Regions from separate parts of the Streptomyces sp. WG7 genome, predicted to be linked through region 1. Evidence: riboswitches for the same ligand, from Rfam matches in the RefSeq annotation. Region 1 holds a riboswitch; each other region holds the start of a gene.
What was found. A riboswitch is a leader RNA that binds a small molecule or an ion and turns the genes downstream of it on or off. The one in region 1 is predicted to bind cobalamin.
Positions count from the first base shown of each region.

Region 2: it holds a riboswitch for cobalamin, as region 1 does, so the genes downstream of both, ACP4J0_RS16955 (cobalamin biosynthesis protein) here and ACP4J0_RS06570 (ABC transporter substrate-binding protein) in region 1, are expected to answer to the same signal.
Region 3: it holds a riboswitch for cobalamin, as region 1 does, so the genes downstream of both, ACP4J0_RS25420 (ribonucleoside-diphosphate reductase subunit alpha) here and ACP4J0_RS06570 (ABC transporter substrate-binding protein) in region 1, are expected to answer to the same signal.

Region 1 covers NZ_JBNGGE010000004.1:135,976-142,147, forward strand. Annotated here, with positions in the region: gene ACP4J0_RS06560 (ABC transporter ATP-binding protein) at 1-174, opposite strand, end outside; gene ACP4J0_RS06565 (FecCD family ABC transporter permease) at 171-1,265, opposite strand; gene ACP4J0_RS06570 (ABC transporter substrate-binding protein) at 1,280-2,350, opposite strand; cobalamin riboswitch at 2,414-2,599, opposite strand; gene ACP4J0_RS06575 (M56 family metallopeptidase) at 2,706-3,638, opposite strand; gene ACP4J0_RS06580 (BlaI/MecI/CopY family transcriptional regulator) at 3,645-4,028, opposite strand; gene ACP4J0_RS06585 (TerD family protein) at 4,165-4,740, shown strand; gene ACP4J0_RS06590 (hypothetical protein) at 4,769-6,172, opposite strand, start outside.
Region 2 covers NZ_JBNGGE010000014.1:55,255-61,426, forward strand. Annotated here, with positions in the region: gene ACP4J0_RS16935 (alpha/beta hydrolase) at 1-348, opposite strand, end outside; gene ACP4J0_RS16940 (class II aldolase/adducin family protein) at 927-1,610, opposite strand; gene ACP4J0_RS16945 (anion permease) at 1,835-3,070, shown strand; gene ACP4J0_RS16950 (hypothetical protein) at 3,105-3,326, shown strand; cobalamin riboswitch at 3,541-3,679, shown strand; gene ACP4J0_RS16955 (cobalamin biosynthesis protein) at 3,782-4,747, shown strand; gene ACP4J0_RS16960 (cobyric acid synthase) at 4,744-6,172, shown strand, end outside.
Region 3 covers NZ_JBNGGE010000029.1:39,192-45,363, reverse strand. Annotated here, with positions in the region: gene ACP4J0_RS25425 (ribonucleotide-diphosphate reductase subunit beta) at 1-1,020, opposite strand; gene ACP4J0_RS25430 (hypothetical protein) at 1-88, shown strand, start outside; gene ACP4J0_RS25420 (ribonucleoside-diphosphate reductase subunit alpha) at 1,020-3,428, opposite strand; cobalamin riboswitch at 3,553-3,676, opposite strand; gene mctP (monocarboxylate uptake permease MctP) at 3,815-5,425, opposite strand; gene ACP4J0_RS25410 (DUF3311 domain-containing protein) at 5,422-5,679, opposite strand; gene ACP4J0_RS25405 (GntR family transcriptional regulator) at 5,843-6,172, opposite strand, start outside.

The DNA.
Region 1 (6,172 bases):
GACGCCGGAGGCGGGGGTGAGCACGCCGGCCAGCAGCCGCAGCAGGGTGGACTTGCCCGAGCCGTTGGGGCCGAGCAGTCCGGTCATGGCACCGGGCCGGGGGGCCAGGTCGACGCCGTCCAGGATGAGCCGCCCGCCGGCGGCGCGGGAGACCCGCTCGGCGTTCAGCGTCACCGTGTCCTCCTGGTGCGGTACAGGACGAGGACGAAGGCGGGCACGCCGATGAGCGAGGTCATCACGCCCACCGGGACCTCTTGGGGTTCGAGGACGGTACGGGCCAGGGTGTCGACCCACACCAGGAACACCGCCCCGGCGAGCGCGCAGACCGGCAGCAGCCGGGCGTGTCCGGGGCCGGTCAACGCCCGTACGGCGTGCGGCAGCACCAGGCCGACGAAGCCGATGGCCCCGGCCGAGGCGACCAGGGCCGCGGTGAGCAGGGCGGTGGCGCACAGCAGGACCAGCCGGGTGCGGGCCACGTGGACGCCGAGCGTGGCCGCCGCGTCCTGACCGAACGCGAAGGCGTCCAGTGTCCCGGCGTACCCGAGGCACACGGCCAGGACCACGACCAGGACCGCCGTACCCGTCCACACGTCCGTCCAGCCCGCCCCGCCGAGCGAGCCGAGCAGCCAGAACAGCACGCCGCGGGTGGTCTCGGCGTCGGCCGCGGTCATCACGACGAACGACGTGAGCGCGGAGAACAGCTGCATCGCCGCCACGCCGGCGAGCACCACCCGGTCCGGGGTGCCGCCGAGGCTGTGACTGAGCAGCATCACCAGCGCGAAGGAGCAGACCGCCCCGATGAACGCCCCGCCCGACACGGACAGCGCGCCGCCGCCCACGCCGAGGACGACGACCAGGACGGCACCGGTCGAGGCACCGGAGGAGACGCCCAGGACGAAGGGGTCGGCGAGCGGGTTGCGCAGCAGGGACTGGAGTACGGCGCCGCACACGGCGAGGCCTGCACCGCACACCGCCGCGAGGAGGGTACGGGGCAGCCGCAGGTTCCAGACGATGCCGTCGCGGATCGGGGTGACGTCCACGCCGGGGGTACCGCCGCCGAGATGGGAGACGACCACGGACCAGACCTCGCCGACGCCGATGTCCGCGGGACCGATGGTGACGGCGACGGCCACGGAGGCGCACAGGGCGACGAAGCCGGCCGCCGCCCACACCGGGTAGCGGCGCCCGGCCGCGCGTAGGCCGGGGATCCCCCGGCTCGTGGACGTCACCCGACTGCCCGGTGTCCTCCGGCTTCCCGGCGTCATCCGGCTTCCGGACGTCACTTGGTGAGGCCGTACGCGCGCAGCGCCGCCGCCACCTTCTCCACGCCCTCGACGGTGCGGATGGTGGGGTTCATGGCCTGCCCGCTCAGCAGCACGTACCGCTTCTTCCTGACGGCGGTCATGTTCTTGGTGACGGGGTCGGACTCCAGAAACTCGATCTTCTTCGCGGCGGTCTCGGCCGTCTGGGACTTGCGGGTGAGGTCTCCGACGACGAGGACGTCGGGGTCTCGGTCGGCGACGGTTTCCCAGCCGACCTGGGGCCATTCCTCGTGGGTGTCGTCCATGGCGTTCTCCGCGCCGAGCGCGCGGGTCATGATGCCGGGGGCGCCGCAGCAGCCCGCCATGTAGGGCGAAGTGGAGTTGGCGAACCAGTACATGAGAGTGACACCGGAGGCGTCGACGCCCGAGGTGGCCTTCTCGACCCGCGCCTTCAGGTCCGCGACCAGTTCTTCGCCGCGCTGCTCGACGCCGAACACCCGGGCCAGGTCGTGGACTTCGCCGTAGACGGTGTCCATGGTCAGGGGCTCGCTGCGGACGCCGTCGCCGTCGCCGCCGTTGTCCTTGCCGACGCAGTCGGACGGGGACAGGTAGGCGGGCACCCCGAGTTCGGTGAACTGCTCGCGCGTGGCCACGCCGCCGGAGCCGAGCGTGGAGGCGAAGGAGGCCGCGACGAAGTCGGGTTCGGCGTCCAGGACCTTCTCGAAGGAGGGCATGTTGTCGGCGAGCCGGGGCACACCGGCGTTCGCCTTCTCCAGGCCCTTCATGACCGGGTCGGTCCAGGTGGCAGTCCCCGCCATCCGGTCGGCCAGGCCCAGCGAGAGCAGGATCTCCGTGGTGCCCTGATTGAGGGAGACGGCCCGTTCGGGTGGCGCGGGGATCTCCACCTTGTGCCCGCAGTCACTGACGGTGCGTGGATAACCGGCTGCCTCGGCCGGCGCCGCGGAGTCGGTAGCAGTCGTTGCGGAACCGCAGCCGGACGCCAGCAGGGCACCGGACAGCAGCAGCGGGAAGCGGGAGGGGAAGGGACGGAAGGAGCGGCGGAAGCCGGCGGGGCGCGCTGCGGACATGGAAGATCCTCTGGCGTCGAGGGCTCATACGCGAAGCCCGTTCGTACGGTGTGGCCCGCGCCGTACGCGGCGCGGGTGCCAGCAGGTCTTCGGACTCGGGATCGTCCGGGCGGGACGCCTTCCCGGACGGCTTGTGCCGCCCAGTGGCCGTTGTCCCGCCCGTCCCCCTCACCGCTGCGCGTCAGCTCCGGATTCGCACCGGATTCCCTGACCCACCAGGTGGGTTCGACTGGCTCCCGCAAGCTACCACAGGGCCACCGCGGTGCCAGGGGGGCGGCCGTCCGCCGATGCGATCCCGGACCACCTCAGCGCCCCGGGATCGCGCGGGTGTTTTCGGAGGGGAGACGCGAGACGCTCAGAGGGGCGTCGCGGCGCGGAGGATGAGGAACATCGTGACGGCGGCGTTCGCGGACGACATCGCCGACACGGCGGTTCCGGCGGCCGCGGCCCATGCCGCCAGGCCCACCGAGGTGAACACCGGGGGCCAGGTGCGGACAGCGGGCGCGGGGCCCAGCAGGGCCGCCACCCGGCGCGGTACCGGGCCGGGCGCCGCGAGGCCGGCGAGGGTGGCGACCGGGGTGCCCCGGGAGACCAGGGCCGCCTTGCCGATCGCGGTCGCCACCGCGCGGCGGTCGCCGACCGTCCGCGCGGCCTCCTCGTCCGCCCACCGCTCCGCCGTGTAGGAGACGGCGGTCCGCAGGGGCCGCAGGAACGGGTTGGCCAGGGCGGCGAGCCGGACGGCGAGCAGGAAGCGATGGTGCCGGGCGGTCAGGTGGGCCCGCTCGTGCGCGAACAGCGCGCGCCGCTCTGCCGGTTCGAGGCAGTCGAGCAGGGCCGTGCTCACCACCACGCGGTCCCGGCGGCCGCCGGGCAGCGCGTACGCGTAGGGCACCTCGTCCGGGAGTACGGCCACTCCGGTCCCCGGCAGTCCGGCCAGCGCGCGGTGGGCGCGGCGACGCACCCTGCCGTGCCGCCACAGGGCCCGCGCCGAGGCCACGACCACCGCGCACAACGCGGGGATCGCCGCCTTGCCGACGACCTCGTCGTACGGCACCGCCGCCCGCACCTCGGGGTCGGACCAGCCGTCCGGCAGGGGGTTGCCCGGCAGTTGCGCGGTGCCGACCACCATCACCAGGGCCAGGCACACCGTGCTGCACAGGGCCATCACGGCGGCCACCGCGGTGAGCAGCCTGGTCGCACTCCGCGGGTGCAGATGCTGTTCGGCCAGCCGGGCGATCGGCCAGGCCGTCAAGGGCAGGACCAGCGGCAGGAAGACGAATACACCCATGCGGCGTCAGCCGTCCCCCACATCGCGCGCGTGTCCCAGGAGTTCGCGCAGCAGCCGCTCGTCGTCCGGGTCGAGACCGGTGACGAAGCTGGCCAGCACCGCTTCCCGGTCACTCTCGGCGTCCAGGACCTTGCGCATCTTCCGCGCGGCGAGGCCCGCCTGGTCGGAGGCGGGTGTCCAGGCGAAGGAACGGCCCGCGCGCTCGCGGCTGACCGCGCCCTTCTCCAGCAATCGGGTCAGGATCGTGATCACGGTGGTGTAGGCGAGGTCGCCGCCCAGGCGCTCCTGCACCCAGCCGGCCGTCGCGGGCCCGTCCGCCTCGCACAGCGCCGACAGCACCAGCGCCTCCAGCTCGCCCTGCCCCCGCCGCCGCGGACGCCGGTGATCCATCACGTCCCGCCTCCTTCCGCCGCTGTCCGCCTTCCGAGGTCACATCGTATAGAAGGGCATACTTCTACAGCACTGTAGTGCGTCGGGTAGCGTGATCGGCGGAAGTCATCCAGCAGACCTGACGAAGGAGAACGCAGTGGGAGTTTCCCTGGCCAAGGGCGGCAACGTCTCGCTCAGCAAGGAGGCGCCCGGCCTGACCGCCGTCGTCGTCGGCCTCGGCTGGGACGTGCGCACCACGACCGGTACCGACTACGACCTCGACGCCTCCGCACTGCTCCTCGACACCTCCGGCAAGGTGCTCTCGGACGGGCACTTCGTCTTCTACAACAACCTGACCAGCCCGGACGGCTCGGTGGAGCACACCGGCGACAACCTCACCGGCGAGGGCGAGGGCGACGACGAGGCGGTCAAGGTGAACCTCGCCGCCGTCCCCGCCGAGGTCGACAGGATCGTCTTCCCGGTCTCCATCCACGACGCGGAGAACCGCGGGCAGAGCTTCGGCCAGGTCCGCAACGCCTTCATCCGCGTCGTCAACCAGGCGGGCAACCAGGAACTCGCCCGCTACGACCTCTCCGAGGACGCGTCGACCGAGACCGCGATGGTCTTCGGCGAGCTGTACCGGCACGGCGCCGAGTGGAAGTTCCGGGCGGTCGGGCAGGGGTACGCCTCGGGCCTGGCGGGCATCGCCGCGGACTTCGGCGTCAACGTCTGACCCGAACCGGGACGCCCAACCGGGACGCTCAGTGGTCCGTGGCGCAGCAGCCGCCCGCACCACCGGTGGCCGGCGCGGTGTCGAGGCGGCAGTAGCAGGAGGCCTCGACCGGTACGTCCGCCAGGGCGGTGGCGAGCTTCAGCTGCTGTGCCACGATCCGCGCCTCTCCCTCCTTGCCCAGGCGCGCCAGGCACTCGTGGAGTCCGTGCAGGGCCCAGACGTTCCCCGGGTGCTGCAGGGCGCGGGGAAGGGTGTCGTCGAGACCCAGATCGGCCCGGTAGACCGCCTCGGCCTCGGCGACCCGGCCCTGTTCCAGGAGCAGGGCTCCGTAGGCGTGCCGGGTGGGCTGCATCCAGCCCCACGGTTCGTCGTAGGGGAGGTTGTCGTCCAGTTCGACCGACCGCTCCAGGGCGGCGAAGGCGGCGGCGTGATCGCCCTTGCGGTACTCCAGTTCGCCGTCGAGCATGGCGGAGGCGATGGCGAGGATGTCGGCGCAGGTGTTGTTGAACAGGGTGCGGGTCCGCGGCACCCGGGCGGCCGCCTCGCGGAACAGGACGCGTTCGGCCTCCGCCTCGGCGACCTTGCCGGTGGCCGAGAGGGCGACCCCGCGGGCGTAGTGGAGCATCGCGGTCGTCACGCAGTACAGGCGCGGGTCGGCGGGCAGCGGCAGCCGGAGGACGTCCGCCCAGCGGCCGAACCGGATCAGCACGTGCACCCGCATGGCCAGGAAGCCCTCGAGCCAGTCGGCCATCGGCGGGCTCTCGACGCGCAGCAGTTCCTCGGGGATGGACGCCTCCAGTCGCGCGGCGGCGTCCAGGGCGACCTCGTACTGACCGAGGAACATCGCGCCGTAGATCCTGAAGTGGTGGTTGTGCGAGCGGTAGAGGGTGTAGAAATTCATCGCCCCGGCCCGCGCGCGGTACTTCTCGTCGGCGGCGATCGCGGCGCTGTTGTCCGACACCACGCGCCGGTAGTCGCCGCACAGCACTTCGAGGTGGGACGGCATGTGCGCGAGGTGTCCGGCATCGGGGACCAGGCCGCGCAGCCGGTCGGCGACGGCGAGGGCCACCTCGGGAGTGGCGGACATCTCCATCAGGTGGATGTAGAGGTGCAGGACGCCGGGGTGCTCGCGTCCGCCCTCGGCGGCCAGGGCCCGGTCGAGGACGGCCTTCGCCTCCAGGGTGCGGGCGCCCTCCGCGGGCAGTCCGGTGCGCAGGTCCCAGAGCTGCCAGGGTGTCAGGTTCATCAGCGCGTCGGCGTGGAGCGCGGCGACGTCCAGGTCGTCGGGGGCCAGTGCGTACACGGCCCGCATGCTCTCGGCGTACGGCGCGTTCCACACCGAGCAGTCCTCGACGGCGCGCGCCTGCGGGTAGCGGGCGCGCAGGGCGCCGACCAGGGCGCGTTCGACCGGGGTGGCGGAGCGGGCCGCCTT
Region 2 (6,172 bases), on a different contig from region 1:
GAACCAGGCCCGGTCGCCGGCCGTGAGGGTGCCGTGCGTGACGCGTTCGAGGCGGCGTACGACGGTGTCGGCGCCGTGCTCGGCCGTGTCGAGGACCTCGCCGACCACGGCGTGCGAGCCGTCGCCGGCGAGGCCGTACCGGCCGGGGCGCAGCGCGGCCAGATCCCGGGTGAGGGTGATCTGCCCGGCGGCGGTGCCGTGCACGGTGAGCCGGGGTTCGGTGGGCAGGGGCCTGCCGGGGGGCGCCTTGAGCGCGACGTCGGCGGCGAGCCGGCCGGCGACGACGCTCGCCGCTCCGGCCGCCAGGGCTGCGGTGACGGCGGCGGTCGTCGCTGTGACAGTGCGCATGGGGCCAGTCTCCTGGTGGAGTCCTCGGGCGGCCAGTGGGGCGGGCGGCGGGGGGTGACGTGCCCCGCCGGGGGCGCCTGCCGGGCCGGGAGCCATGAGTCGGTCCTGCTTGCCGGTACCCCCGAAGCCGCGCGGTACGCGCCGCACGGAACACCGGAGGCGCGTTCCGTCGGTGGAACAGCGGCCGGGACCCTGCCACCGGGGGGCCTGACTCCCGTACCGGTGGCAGGGTCCCGCACCAGTGACCTGACACCTGACCCCGTACCGGTGGTCCGGTCCGTACCAGTGACCTCGCCCCGTACCGGTGTTCCGGTCCCTACCAGTGACCTGACCCCATACCGGCGGTTGGGTCCGTACCAGTGACCTCGCCCCGTACCGGCGGGCGGGTCCGTACCAGTTACCTGGCCCCGTACCGGCGGCCGGTCCGTGTACCGGTGACCGGGACGCGTACCCCTGACAGGTTCTCGTACCGGTGCCCAGACCGGACCTCGCACCGGTGACCGGTGACCGGCCTCCGTGCGGTGAACGGCCTCCGTGCCGCGACCGGGCCTCCGTCCCGGTGGCCGACCGCCCGTTCGTCAGCCCCGCTGCCCGTACCCCCGGAGCCGTTCCGTCACCTCCGCCAGCTGGTGGTCCGTCAGCAGCGACGGGGTGCGGCCCGGCACCGAGGAGGCCGTCAGCCAGAGGCGGCACATCCACTCCAGCTGGGCCGTGCGGTCGTACGCCTGGTCGAGGGAGGTGCCGTAGGTGATCGTGCCGTGGTTCTGGAGGAGGCAGCCGGTGCGGTCGGTGAGGGCATCGAGCATGGTGCGGGCCAGTTCGTCGGTGCCGTAGGTCGCGTAGGGGGCGACCCGGACGGGGCCGCCGAGGGCGGCGGTCATGTAGTGGACCGGCGGGAGCTCGGGGACGAGGACCGAGACCGCCGTCGCGTGGACGGCGTGGGTGTGGACGACGGCCCGGGCGTCGGTTGCGCGGTACACGGCGAGGTGCATGGGCAGTTCGCTGGTGGGCACCAGCGTGCCGAGCACCTGCCGCCCGTCGAGGTCGACGCCGGTCATGTCGTCCGGGGCCAGACGGTCGTAGGGAACACCCGTAGGAGTGACCAGCACCGTGTCGTCGACGCGCACCGAGACGTTGCCGGAGGTGCCGACCACCAGCCCGTCCGCCACCGTCCGCCGGGCCGTCGCGACGAGTGCCTCCCAGGCGGCCTCCGTGGACCGTTCCTCGTCGCCCCGCACCTCTCCGACCCGCGAATACGTCACAGTCACCGTCTCCTTCCGGGCATCGGGTGCCCCCTGCCGTGCCGCCGCCGGCCGGCCTCGCGGCGATCCTGCCAGGCACGTCTCCGGAGAGCATCGGGCCGGACACACAGAGGGAGGCGGTAGCGCCGGTTCCGGTCACCGTGACGCCCAGCCCAGTTCATCTTCCGTTCACTCTGGTTACCTACGTTCGTCCAGCCAATGACCTCGAACGATTGCCTGGGTAAATGGAAAGCTTCTCGCTGATCCTCGCGATTGTGGTGGTAACCGCACTCGCGTTCGATTTCACGAACGGTTTCCACGACACCGCGAACGCGATGGCAACGACCATTTCGACCGGTGCGCTCAAGCCCAAGGTGGCGGTGGCGATGTCCGCCGTCCTCAACCTTGTCGGCGCCTTCCTCTCGGTGGAGGTCGCCAACACGATCTCCAAGGGTCTCGTCGACGAGACCGGCATCCGTCCCGAGGTCATCTTCGCCGCCCTGGTCGGCGCGATCCTCTGGAACCTGCTGACCTGGCTGGTCGGACTCCCGTCCAGCTCCTCGCACGCCCTCATGGGCGGCCTGATCGGTGCCGCGGTCGCCTCGGCGGGCGTCGGCGCGGTGAACGGCGACGCGCTCGTCACCAAGGTGCTGATCCCGGCGATCGCCGCCCCGATCGTCGCGGGAGTCGCGGCGCTGCTCGGCGCGCGGCTGACGTACAAGCTCGGCCGCAAGGCCGACGGCAAGGCCGCCTCGAAGGGCTACCGCGCCGGGCAGATCGCCTCCGCCGGGCTGGTCTCGCTGGCGCACGGCACCAACGACGCGCAGAAGACGATGGGCATCATCACCCTGGCCCTGGTCGCCGGCGGCTCCCTCGCCCCCGACTCCGACCCGCCCCTGTGGGTCATCCTCTCCGCGGGCGTCGCCATCGCGCTCGGCACCTACCTCGGCGGCTGGCGCATCATCCGCACCATGGGCAAGGGCCTGACCGACCTGCAGCCGCAGCAGGGCTTCGCCGCCCAGACCAGTGCCGCCACGGTCATCCTGGCCTCCTCCCACCTCGGCTTCTCCCTCTCCACCACCCACTCGGTCTCCGGCGCGGTGATGGGCGCGGGCCTCGGCCGCAAGGGCGGCGTGGTGCGCTGGTCCACGGCCACCCGGATGTTCGTCGCCTGGGGTCTGACCCTGCCGGCCGCGGCCCTGGTCGCCGCGATCGCCGAGTGGGTCTGCGGCCTGGGCGACTGGGGCACCGCGCTCGTCGCCGTCTTCCTGGTCGTCTCCAGCGCCGCCATCTGGAAGGTCTCCCGGCGCGAGGTCGTCGACCACACCAACGTCGTCGACGAGGCCGAGCCGTCCGGTGTGGTGACCACGGCGATGGCCGCCGTGTCCCCGCCCCCGGCGGGCGTCACCGAGGACCTGGCGGGCACCGTCCCGGCCTCCGCGTCCGACTCCAAGGCCCCGTCGGCCACCACCACCGTCTGAGCCCGCGCCCCGGGTACGAAGGAAGCGAACCTCCATGAGCATCGACTGGGCAGCTCTCGGCTCCGTCTTCGGGGTCAGCCTCGTGGCCACCGTGGTCCTGGTGGGCCTGTTCACCCTCGGCATCACCGGCCTCTCCCGCCAGGAGCGGGCCGCCGCGCAGGGCGGCTCCGCGACCCTCGCGGTCACCGGCGCGTACGCGTGCTTCGCGGCCTGCGCGGCGGCGGTGGCGTACGGGATCTATCTGATCGTCGCCTGACCCACGCCGATCGTCGCCCGGCCCACGAAGGCCGCCCGGCCCCCGAGGGTCGTACGGCGACGAACGCCGCCCGACCCTCCGCGCAGACCCCTGAGGCGGGGCGCGGGACGGACTCCGACCGTCCCGCGCCCCGCCTTCTTCTCGTGCCGGCGCACACCGCCCGCGTGTGGGCCTTCGCACACTCCCCCGCCGCAGGTCAACGCCAGGTTGACTGGTGTTCGCGGGCCGTGGTGGACTGCCGGAGCCAATACGGCGGCAGGAGAGGAAGCCCGGTGCGAATCCGGCGCGGTCCCGCCACTGTGACCGGGGAAGGATCCCCGGGAGCCAGGAACTCTCACCGCCGGTCTCTTCGAACCAGGGCGCGGACACCCTGAGTGAGGACATACCGCCATGCTCGGCTGCCGATCGACGTTCAGTACCAGGTTCCTCCCTGACCGTGTGACCGGCTGAGCCCCGTGCGTGCCGAACGCGTCTTCGCGTACGGCGCCGCCGCCGGCCTCCTCGGTGACCTCCTCCTCGGCGATCCGCGCCGCGGACACCCGGTCGCCGCGTTCGGCCGTGCCGCCGGTGCCGTGGAACGGGTGCTGTGGCGTGACCACCGCGGGTGGGGCGCGCTGCACACCGCCGTGTGCGCCGGTGGCGCCGCCGCCCTCGGGCTGGCCGCCACCCGCGCCGTACGCCGCTCCCCCGCCGCCTCCGTCGCGCTGACCGCCGCCGCCACCTGGTCGGTGGTCGGCGGGACCTCGCTCGCCCGCGAGGCGAGCGCCATCGGCCGTGCCCTGGAGGCCGGCGACGTCGAGGCGGCCCGCGCGCGGCTGCCGCACCTGTGCGGGCGGGACCCGCAGGCGCTGGACGCCGACGGGATTGCCCGGGCCGTCGTGGAGTCCGTCGCCGAGAACACCTCGGACGCGGTGGTGGGCGCCCTGGTGTGGGGCGCCGTGGCCGGAGTGCCGGGGCTGGCCGGCTTCCGGGCCGTGAACACCCTGGACGCGATGGTCGGCCACAAGTCGCCCCGGTATCGCCGCTACGGCTGGGCCTCGGCCCGGCTCGACGACCTCGCGGGCTGGCCCGGCGCCCGGCTGACCGCCGTCCTGGCCACCGTGGCCGGCGGCGATCCGCGGGGCGCCGTACGGGCCTGGCGCGCCGACGCCGCACAGCACCCGAGCCCCAACGCCGGTCCCGTGGAGGCCTCCTTCGCGGGCGCCCTGGGCGTGCGGCTCGGCGGGACGCTCTCCTACGGGGGGCGCGTCGAGCACCGGCCCGTCCTCAACGGGGCGGCGGGACGCGCCGTCCGGGCCGGTTCCGGCGACATCGACCGGGCCGTACGGCTCTCCCGGCGCGTGGGCTGGCTGGCGCTCGGCGTGTGCGCGGGCGCGCGGCTGCTCGGCCGCCGGGCACTCACGAAGGGACGTGACTCATGAGCGGTGGCCTCCTCGTCGCCGGCACCACCTCCGACGCCGGCAAGAGCGTCGTCACCGCCGGGATCTGCCGCTGGCTGGTGCGTCAGGGCGTCAAGGTCGCGCCCTTCAAGGCGCAGAACATGTCGCTGAACTCCTTCGTCACCCGCGAGGGCGCCGAGATCGGGCGGGCGCAGGCCATGCAGGCCCAGGCGTGCCGCGTGGAGCCGACCGCGCTGATGAACCCGGTGCTGCTCAAGCCGGGCGGCGAGCAGAGCAGCCAGGTCGTGCTGCTCGGCAAGCCGGTCGGCGAGATGAGCGCCCGCGGCTACCACGGCGGGCGGCAGCAGCGGCTGCTCGGCACCGTGCTGGACTGTCTGGCCGAACTGCGGGACACGTACGACGCGGTGATCTGCGAGGGGGCGGGCAGTCCGGCCGAGATCAACCTGCGCCGGACCGACATCGTGAACATGGGGATCGCCCGGGGCGCCGGGTTCCCCGTGCTCGTCGTCGGCGACATCGACCGCGGGGGCGTCTTCGCGTCCTTCTTCGGCACGGTGGCGCTGCTGGCGCCCGAGGACCAGGCGCTGGTCGCCGGGTTCCTCGTCAACAAGTTCCGCGGCGACGTGTCCCTGCTGGAACCCGGCCTGAACATGCTGCACGGCCTGACCGGGCGGCGGACGTACGGCGTGCTGCCCTTCCGGCACGGGCTCGGCATCGACGAGGAGGACGGGCTGCGCGTCTCGCTGCGGGGGACGGTGCGGGAGTCGGCCGTCGCGCCGCCCGTCGGCGAGGACGTGCTGCGGGTCGCCGTCTGCGCGGTCCCGCTGATGTCCAACTTCACCGACGTCGACGCGCTCGCCGCCGAGCCGGGCGTCGTGGTGCGCTTCGCGGACCGGCCGGAGGAGCTGGCCGACGCGGATCTCGTCATCGTGCCGGGGACGCGGGGGACGGTCCGGGCGCTGGAGTGGCTGCGGGAGCGGGGGCTCGCGGACGCCATCGCGCGCCGGGTGGCCGAGCGGCGGCCCGTGCTCGGCATCTGCGGCGGTTTCCAACTGCTCGGCGAGCACATCGAGGACGACGTCGAGTCCCGCGCCGGGCACGTGGACGGGCTCGGACTGCTGCCCGTGCGCGTGCGGTTCGCGCGCGAAAAGACCCTCACGCGGCCGGTGGGCGAGGCCCTCGGCGAACACGTCGAGGGGTACGAGATCCACCACGGGGTCGCCGAAGTGACCGGGGGCGAGCCCTTCTTGGACGGCTGCCGGGTCGGCCAGACCTGGGGCACGCACTGGCACGGCTCGCTGGAGTCGGACGGCTTCCGGCGGGCGTTCCTGCGCGAGGTGGCCGCCGCCGCGGGCCGCCGCTTCGTGCCGGCTCCCGACACCTCGTTCGCCGCGCTGCGCGAGGAGCAGCTCGACCGGCTAGGCGACCTCATCGACCAGCACGCGG
Region 3 (6,172 bases), on a different contig from region 1:
TCAGAAGTCCTCGTCCAGGTCGACGGTGCCCTCCACCGCCACCTGGTACGCCGAGGGGCGCCGCTCGAAGAAGTTGGTCAGCTCCTGAACGCCCTGGAGCTCCATGAAGGAGAAGGGGTTCTCGGAGCCGTACACCGGGGCGAAGCCGAGCCGCGTCAGGCGCTGGTCGGCGACGCACTCCAGGTACTGCCGCATCGAGTCGGTGTTCATGCCCGGGAGGCCGTCACCGCACAGGTCGCGCGCGAACTGCAGCTCGGCCTCGACGGCCTCCCGCAGCATGTCGGTGACCTGCTGCCGGAGTGCGTCGTCGAAGAGCTCCGGCTCCTCCTTGCGCACGGTGTCGACCACGTCGAAGGCGAAGGACATGTGCATCGTCTCGTCCCGGAACACCCAGTTGGTGCCGGTGGCCAGGCCGTGCAGCAGGCCCCGGCTGCGGAACCAGTAGACGTAGGCGAAGGCGCCGTAGAAGAACAGGCCCTCGATGCACGCCGCGAAGCAGATGAGGTTGAGCAGGAAACGGCGGCGGTCGGCCTGGGTCTCCAGGCGGTCGATCGACTCGACCGAGTCCATCCACGTGAAGCAGAACTCCGCCTTCTCCCGGATGGACGGGATGTTCTCCACGGCCGCGAAGGCCGCGGCGCGGTCCTCCGGGTCGGGCAGGTAGGTGTCCAGCAGCGTCAGATAGAACTGGACGTGCACGGCCTCCTCGAAGAGCTGGCGGGACAGGTACAGCCGCGCCTCGGGGGAGTTGATGTGCTTGTAGAGGGTGAGCACCAGGTTGTTCGCGACGATCGAGTCGCCGGTGGCGAAGAAGGCCACCAGCCGGCCGATCAGGTGCTGCTCCTCCGGGCTCAGCTTCGCGAGGTCGGCGACGTCCGAGTGGAGGTCGACCTCCTCGACGTGCCAGGTGTTCTTGATGGCGTCCCGGTAGCGCTCGTAGAAGTCCGGGTAGCGCATGGGGCGCAGGGTCAGCTCGAAGCCCGGGTCGAGCAGGTTCTTGGTGGTGGTCTCGGTGGTCATTACTGGCAGGCCTCGCAGGACTCGGGGTTTTCCAGGGAGCAGGCGACCGCGTCGGGGTCGGGGGTCTGCCGCACGGGGGCGGTGGCTTGGGCGCCGGCGGCGCGGGCGATGCGGGTCGCCGGGCGGGAGCGCAGGTAGTACGTGGTCTTCAGGCCCCGCTTCCAGGCGTACGCGTACATCGAGGAGAGCTTTCCGATGGTCGGCGTCTCCAGGAACAGGTTCAGTGACTGCGCCTGGTCGAGGTACGGGGTGCGGGCGGCGGCCATGTCGATCAGGCCGCGCTGCGGGATCTCCCAGGCGGTGCGGTACAGCGCGCGGACGTCCTCGGGGATCCAGGTGAAGCCCTGCACCGAGCCGTTGGCCTCGCGCAGCGCCTCGCGGGTGCGGGCGTCCCACACCCCGAGCCGCTTGAGGTCGTCCACCAGGTAGGAGTTGACCTGGAGGAACTCGCCCGACAGCGTCTCGCGCTTGAACAGGTTGGACACCTGCGGCTCGATGCATTCGTAGGCGCCCACGATGGAGGCGATGGTCGCCGTCGGCGCGATCGCGAGGAGCAGGGAGTTGCGCAGGCCGGTCGCGGCGATGCGCTCACGCAGGGCCGACCAGCGCTCCGGCCAGGTGTGCTCGACGCCGTAGTGGTCGGGGTGCAGCACGCCCCGGGCGGTGCGGGTCTTCTCCCAGGCGGGCAGCGGGCCGTGGCGTTCGGCGAGGCCGGCGGAGGTCTCGTACGCGGCGAGCATGACCCGCTCGGCGATGCGGGTGGACAGGGCCTTCGCCTCGGGTGAGTCGAAGGGCAGACGCAGCTGGAAGAAGACGTCCTGGAGGCCCATCGCGCCGAGGCCGACCGGGCGCCAGCGGGCGTTGGAGCGGCCCGCCTGCTCGGTCGGGTAGAAGTTGATGTCCACGACCCGGTCGAGGAAGGTGACGGCGGTGCGGACGGTGGCGTCCAGCCGCTCCCAGTCGATGTCGCCGGCCTCCCGGTCGACGAACGCGCCGAGGTTGACCGAGCCCAGGTTGCAGACCGCGGTCTCCCCGTCGTCGGTGACCTCCAGGATCTCCGTGCAGAGGTTGGAGGAGTGGACGACGTGGCCCGGCTCGGCGGTCTGGTTGGCGGTGCGGTTGGCGGTGTCCTTGAAGGTCATCCAGCCGTTGCCGGTCTGCGCGAGGGTGCGCATCATACGGCCGTACAGCTCGCGGGCGGGCAGCGTCCTGCGGGCGAGCCCCGCGGCTTCGGCCCTGCGGTAGGCGGCGTCGAACTCCTCGCCCCACAGGTCGGTCAGCCCGGGCACGTCGGCGGGGGAGAACAGCGACCACGGCCCGTCGGCGTCCACCCGGCGCATGAACTCGTCGGGGATCCAGTGCGCCAGGTTCAGGTTGTGGGTGCGGCGGGCGTCCTCGCCGGTGTTGTCCCGCAGTTCCAGGAACTCCTCGATGTCCGCGTGCCAGGTCTCCAGGTAGACCGCCGCCGCGCCCTTGCGCCGGCCGCCCTGGTTCACGGCGGCGACCGAGGCGTCCAGCGTCTTCAGGAACGGGACGATGCCGTTGGAGTGCCCGTTGGTGCCGCGGATCAGTGAACCCCGGGCGCGGACGCGGGAGTAGGCGATGCCGATGCCGCCGGCGTGCTTGGACAGGCGGGCGACCTGGTGGAGGCGGTCGTAGAGGGAGTCCAGCTCGTCCTTGGGGGAGTCGAGGAGGTAGCAGGACGACATCTGGGCGTGCCGGGTGCCGGAGTTGAACAGGGTGGGGGAGGAGGGCAGGTAGTCGAGGCGGCTCATCAGCCCGTAGAGGGCGGCCACTTCGTCGACGGACCGTACGGTGTCGTCCTCGGCGAGCCCGGCGGCGACGCGCAGCAGGAAGTGCTGGGGCGTCTCGACGGCCTTGCGGGTGATCGGGTGCCGGAGCAGGTAGCGGCTGTACAGGGTGCGCAGCCCGAAGTAGCCGAAGCGGTCGTCGGCGGCCGGGTCGATCAGCGCGTCCAGCCGGTCCGCGTGCAGTCGGACGAACTCGGCGGTGCGGTCGGCGATCAGGCCCTCGCGGTGGCCGGTGGCGACCGACTCGGTGAAGGAGGTGACGCCCTGGGAGGCGGCCTCGGCGCGGATGCCGATGGTCAGCAGCCGGGCGGCCAGCCGGGAGTAGACCGGGTCCTCCGAGATGAGCCCGGCAGCCGCCTCGGTGGCGAGCTCGCGCAGTTCGGCCTCGTCCGCGCGGGCGGACCGGCCGCGCAGTGCGGCGGCGGCGACCCGGCCGGGGTCGGCGTCGGGGAGGTCGGCGGTCAGCCCGGTCAGGGTCCGCAGCAGGACGGCACCCGGGTTGCCGGGTTCCTCGCTCACTCCGGGTACCGGAGCCGCTGAGGTCGCTGAAGGCGTCACCGGGGTCGCTGAAACCGGGTCGGCTGGCGCGATGGTCACGTGGGGCACTCCCTCGCTCGGCACGGGGCCTGGCGGAGGGCAGGGGGCAGCTCACGAGCGCACACGGCGTCGCGTCCACCGGCCCACTCCACGAGGCCCGGACGTCATGGCACCCGGACCGGGACGGCCGGGCGCACTGTCGGCAGGTCCTCGGACTCGACTCGTGTACAGACGCACACAAGTACACCGTTGCGGGACAGTTCCGGATTCGCACCGGATTCCCCTGCGGCGACAGCGAGCATGAGCATACATCTTGTGCCGTGTTCCGCGAGCACCCCCAGATGTAGTGCCGATCCCGTGCCGGACGTCAGCGCGTGGTCGTGCTCCGCCGCCGCGTACGACAACGGGCCGCCGGATCTCTCCGACGGCCCGACGCGTGCCAGGGGTCAGTGCGAGGTGCCCGCCGTGGCCGGTGGCAGTTCCACCTGGACGCCGGGGTCGCCCGCGTCCGCCGTGTAGTCGCTCGGCTTGGTCTCGTCGACGCCGTCGGGCGCCTTGGCCGCCCGCAGGACGAAGGTCAGGACGACGGTGACCAGGACGTTCAGCACGAAGGCGGTGAGGCCGATGTAGCCGATCTCGCCGATGCCGGGGATCTCGTCGGAGGAGCCGCCGAAGTGCTTCTGCGTCGGCGAGGCGACACCGTACGCGGCGACCGTGCCGTAGACCATGCCGACCGCCCAGCCGCCGAGCAGCGCCCAGCGGTGGAACCAGCGGGTGAACAGGCCGCCGACCAGGGCCGGGAAGGTCTGCAGGATCCAGATGCCGCCGAGCAGCTGGAAGTTGATCGCGACCGTCTTGTCCATGCCGAGGACGAAGACCAGCGCGCCCACCTTCACCAGCAGGGAGACCAGCTTGGAGACCTTCGTCTCCTGCGCCGGGGTGGCGTCCGGCTTGATGAAGTCCTTGTAGATGTTGCGGGTGAAGAGGTTCGCGGCCGCGATCGACATGATCGCCGCCGGGACCAGGGCGCCGATGCCGATCGCCGCGAAGGCCACGCCGGCGAACCAGTCCGGGAACATGTTCTCGAACAGCTGCGGGATCGCCAACTGCCCGTTCTCCACCTTCACCCCCGCCGCGATCGCCATGAAGCCCAGCAGCGCGAGCAGACCGAGCATCAGCGAGTACAGGGGCAGGATCGTGGTGTTGCGGCGGATCACCTCGCGGCTGCGCGAGGACAGCGTGGCGGTGATCGAGTGCGGGTACATGAACAGCGCGAGCGCCGAGCCGAGTGCCAGGGTGGCGTACGTCCACTGGCCGCCGTGGTCCGGCACCAGCCCGCCGTTGCCCGACTCGGTGAACTTGTCGCCCGCCGCGGCGAAGATGTCGTCGAAGCCGCCCAGCTTGATCGGGATGTAGATGATCGCCACCGCGATCACGATGTAGATCAGCGTGTCCTTCACGAAGGCGATCAGCGCGGGCGCGCGCAGCCCCGACGAGTAGGTGTACGCCGCCAGCACGCCGAAGGCGATCAGCAGGGGCAGGTCCTTGACGAACCAGTTGGTGTCCTCGCCGCCGCCGACACCCATCACGTCCAGCACGGCCTGGATGCCGACCAGCTGGAGCGCGATGTACGGCATCGTGGCCAGGATGCCCGTCAAGGCGACCGCCAGCGACAGCCCCTTCGAGCCGAACCGGCCGCGGACGAAGTCCGAGGTCGTCACGTACCCGTGCTTGTGGGAGACCGACCACAGCCGGGGCAGGAAGGTGAAGATCAGCGGGTAGACCAGGATCGTGTAGGGCACCGCGAAGAAGCCGGCCGCGCCCGCCGCGTAGATCGCCGCCGGTACGGCCACGAAGGTGTACGCGGTGTACAGGTCGCCGCCCAGCAGAAACCAGGTGACCCAGGTGCCGAACGAGCGGCCGCCGAGGCCCCACTCGTCGAGGCTCTGGTCGTTCGCGGCCCGGCGCCAGCGGGCGGCCATGAAGCCCATGGCGGTGACGAGGACGAAGAAGAAGATGAAGACGGCGAGTGCGACGCCGTTCACGCCGTCGTTCACTTGGCCCCGCCTTCCCGGCGGGCGCGCTGGTCACGCTGCCACAGCTTGTAGGCGATCACCGTGAGCACGGTGGAGACGATCACCCACGCCATCTGGTACCAGTAGAAGAACGGGATGCCGATGAAGGCCGGGTCCGTCTTCGCGTACGAACCGACCCACAGCATGGCGACGAACGGTGCGACAAGGCAGAGGCCGATGACGACGCGCACCGGCGTCACCGTCGGCCCTCTGCTCACTTCCGGGGCTTGTGACATGCGGTGGCTCCGTCCCCTCGCTGATCACCTCGTGCAGTGCGCACGAAATGTAGGGGACGGCGTCAGGACAGCGGAAGACCTCGTCCGCATATCGGTCCTCAACCGCAACGTCGCCGCCGCGCGTGCGGGCCTTCGCCGGATACGCCCCGGGGCCGGGCCGCGCTCAGTCCCGGGGCCGCTTCAGCCGGGCCACGAACTTGTAGCGGTCGCCCCGGTACACCGAGCGCACCCACTCCACCGGCTGGCCCGTCCGGTCCTGCGAGTGCCGGGAGAGCATCAGCATGGGCAGGCCGACGTCGGTGCCGAGCAGGCCGGCCTCGCGCGGCGTGGCCAGCGAGGTCTCGATGGTCTCCTCGGCCTCGGCGAGATGGACGTCGTACACCTCGGCGAGGGCCGTGTAGAGGGACGTGTACTTCACCAGGGAGCGGCGCAGGGCCGGGAAGCGCTTGGCGCTCAGGTGGGTGGTCTCGATGGCCATCGGCTCGCCGTTGGC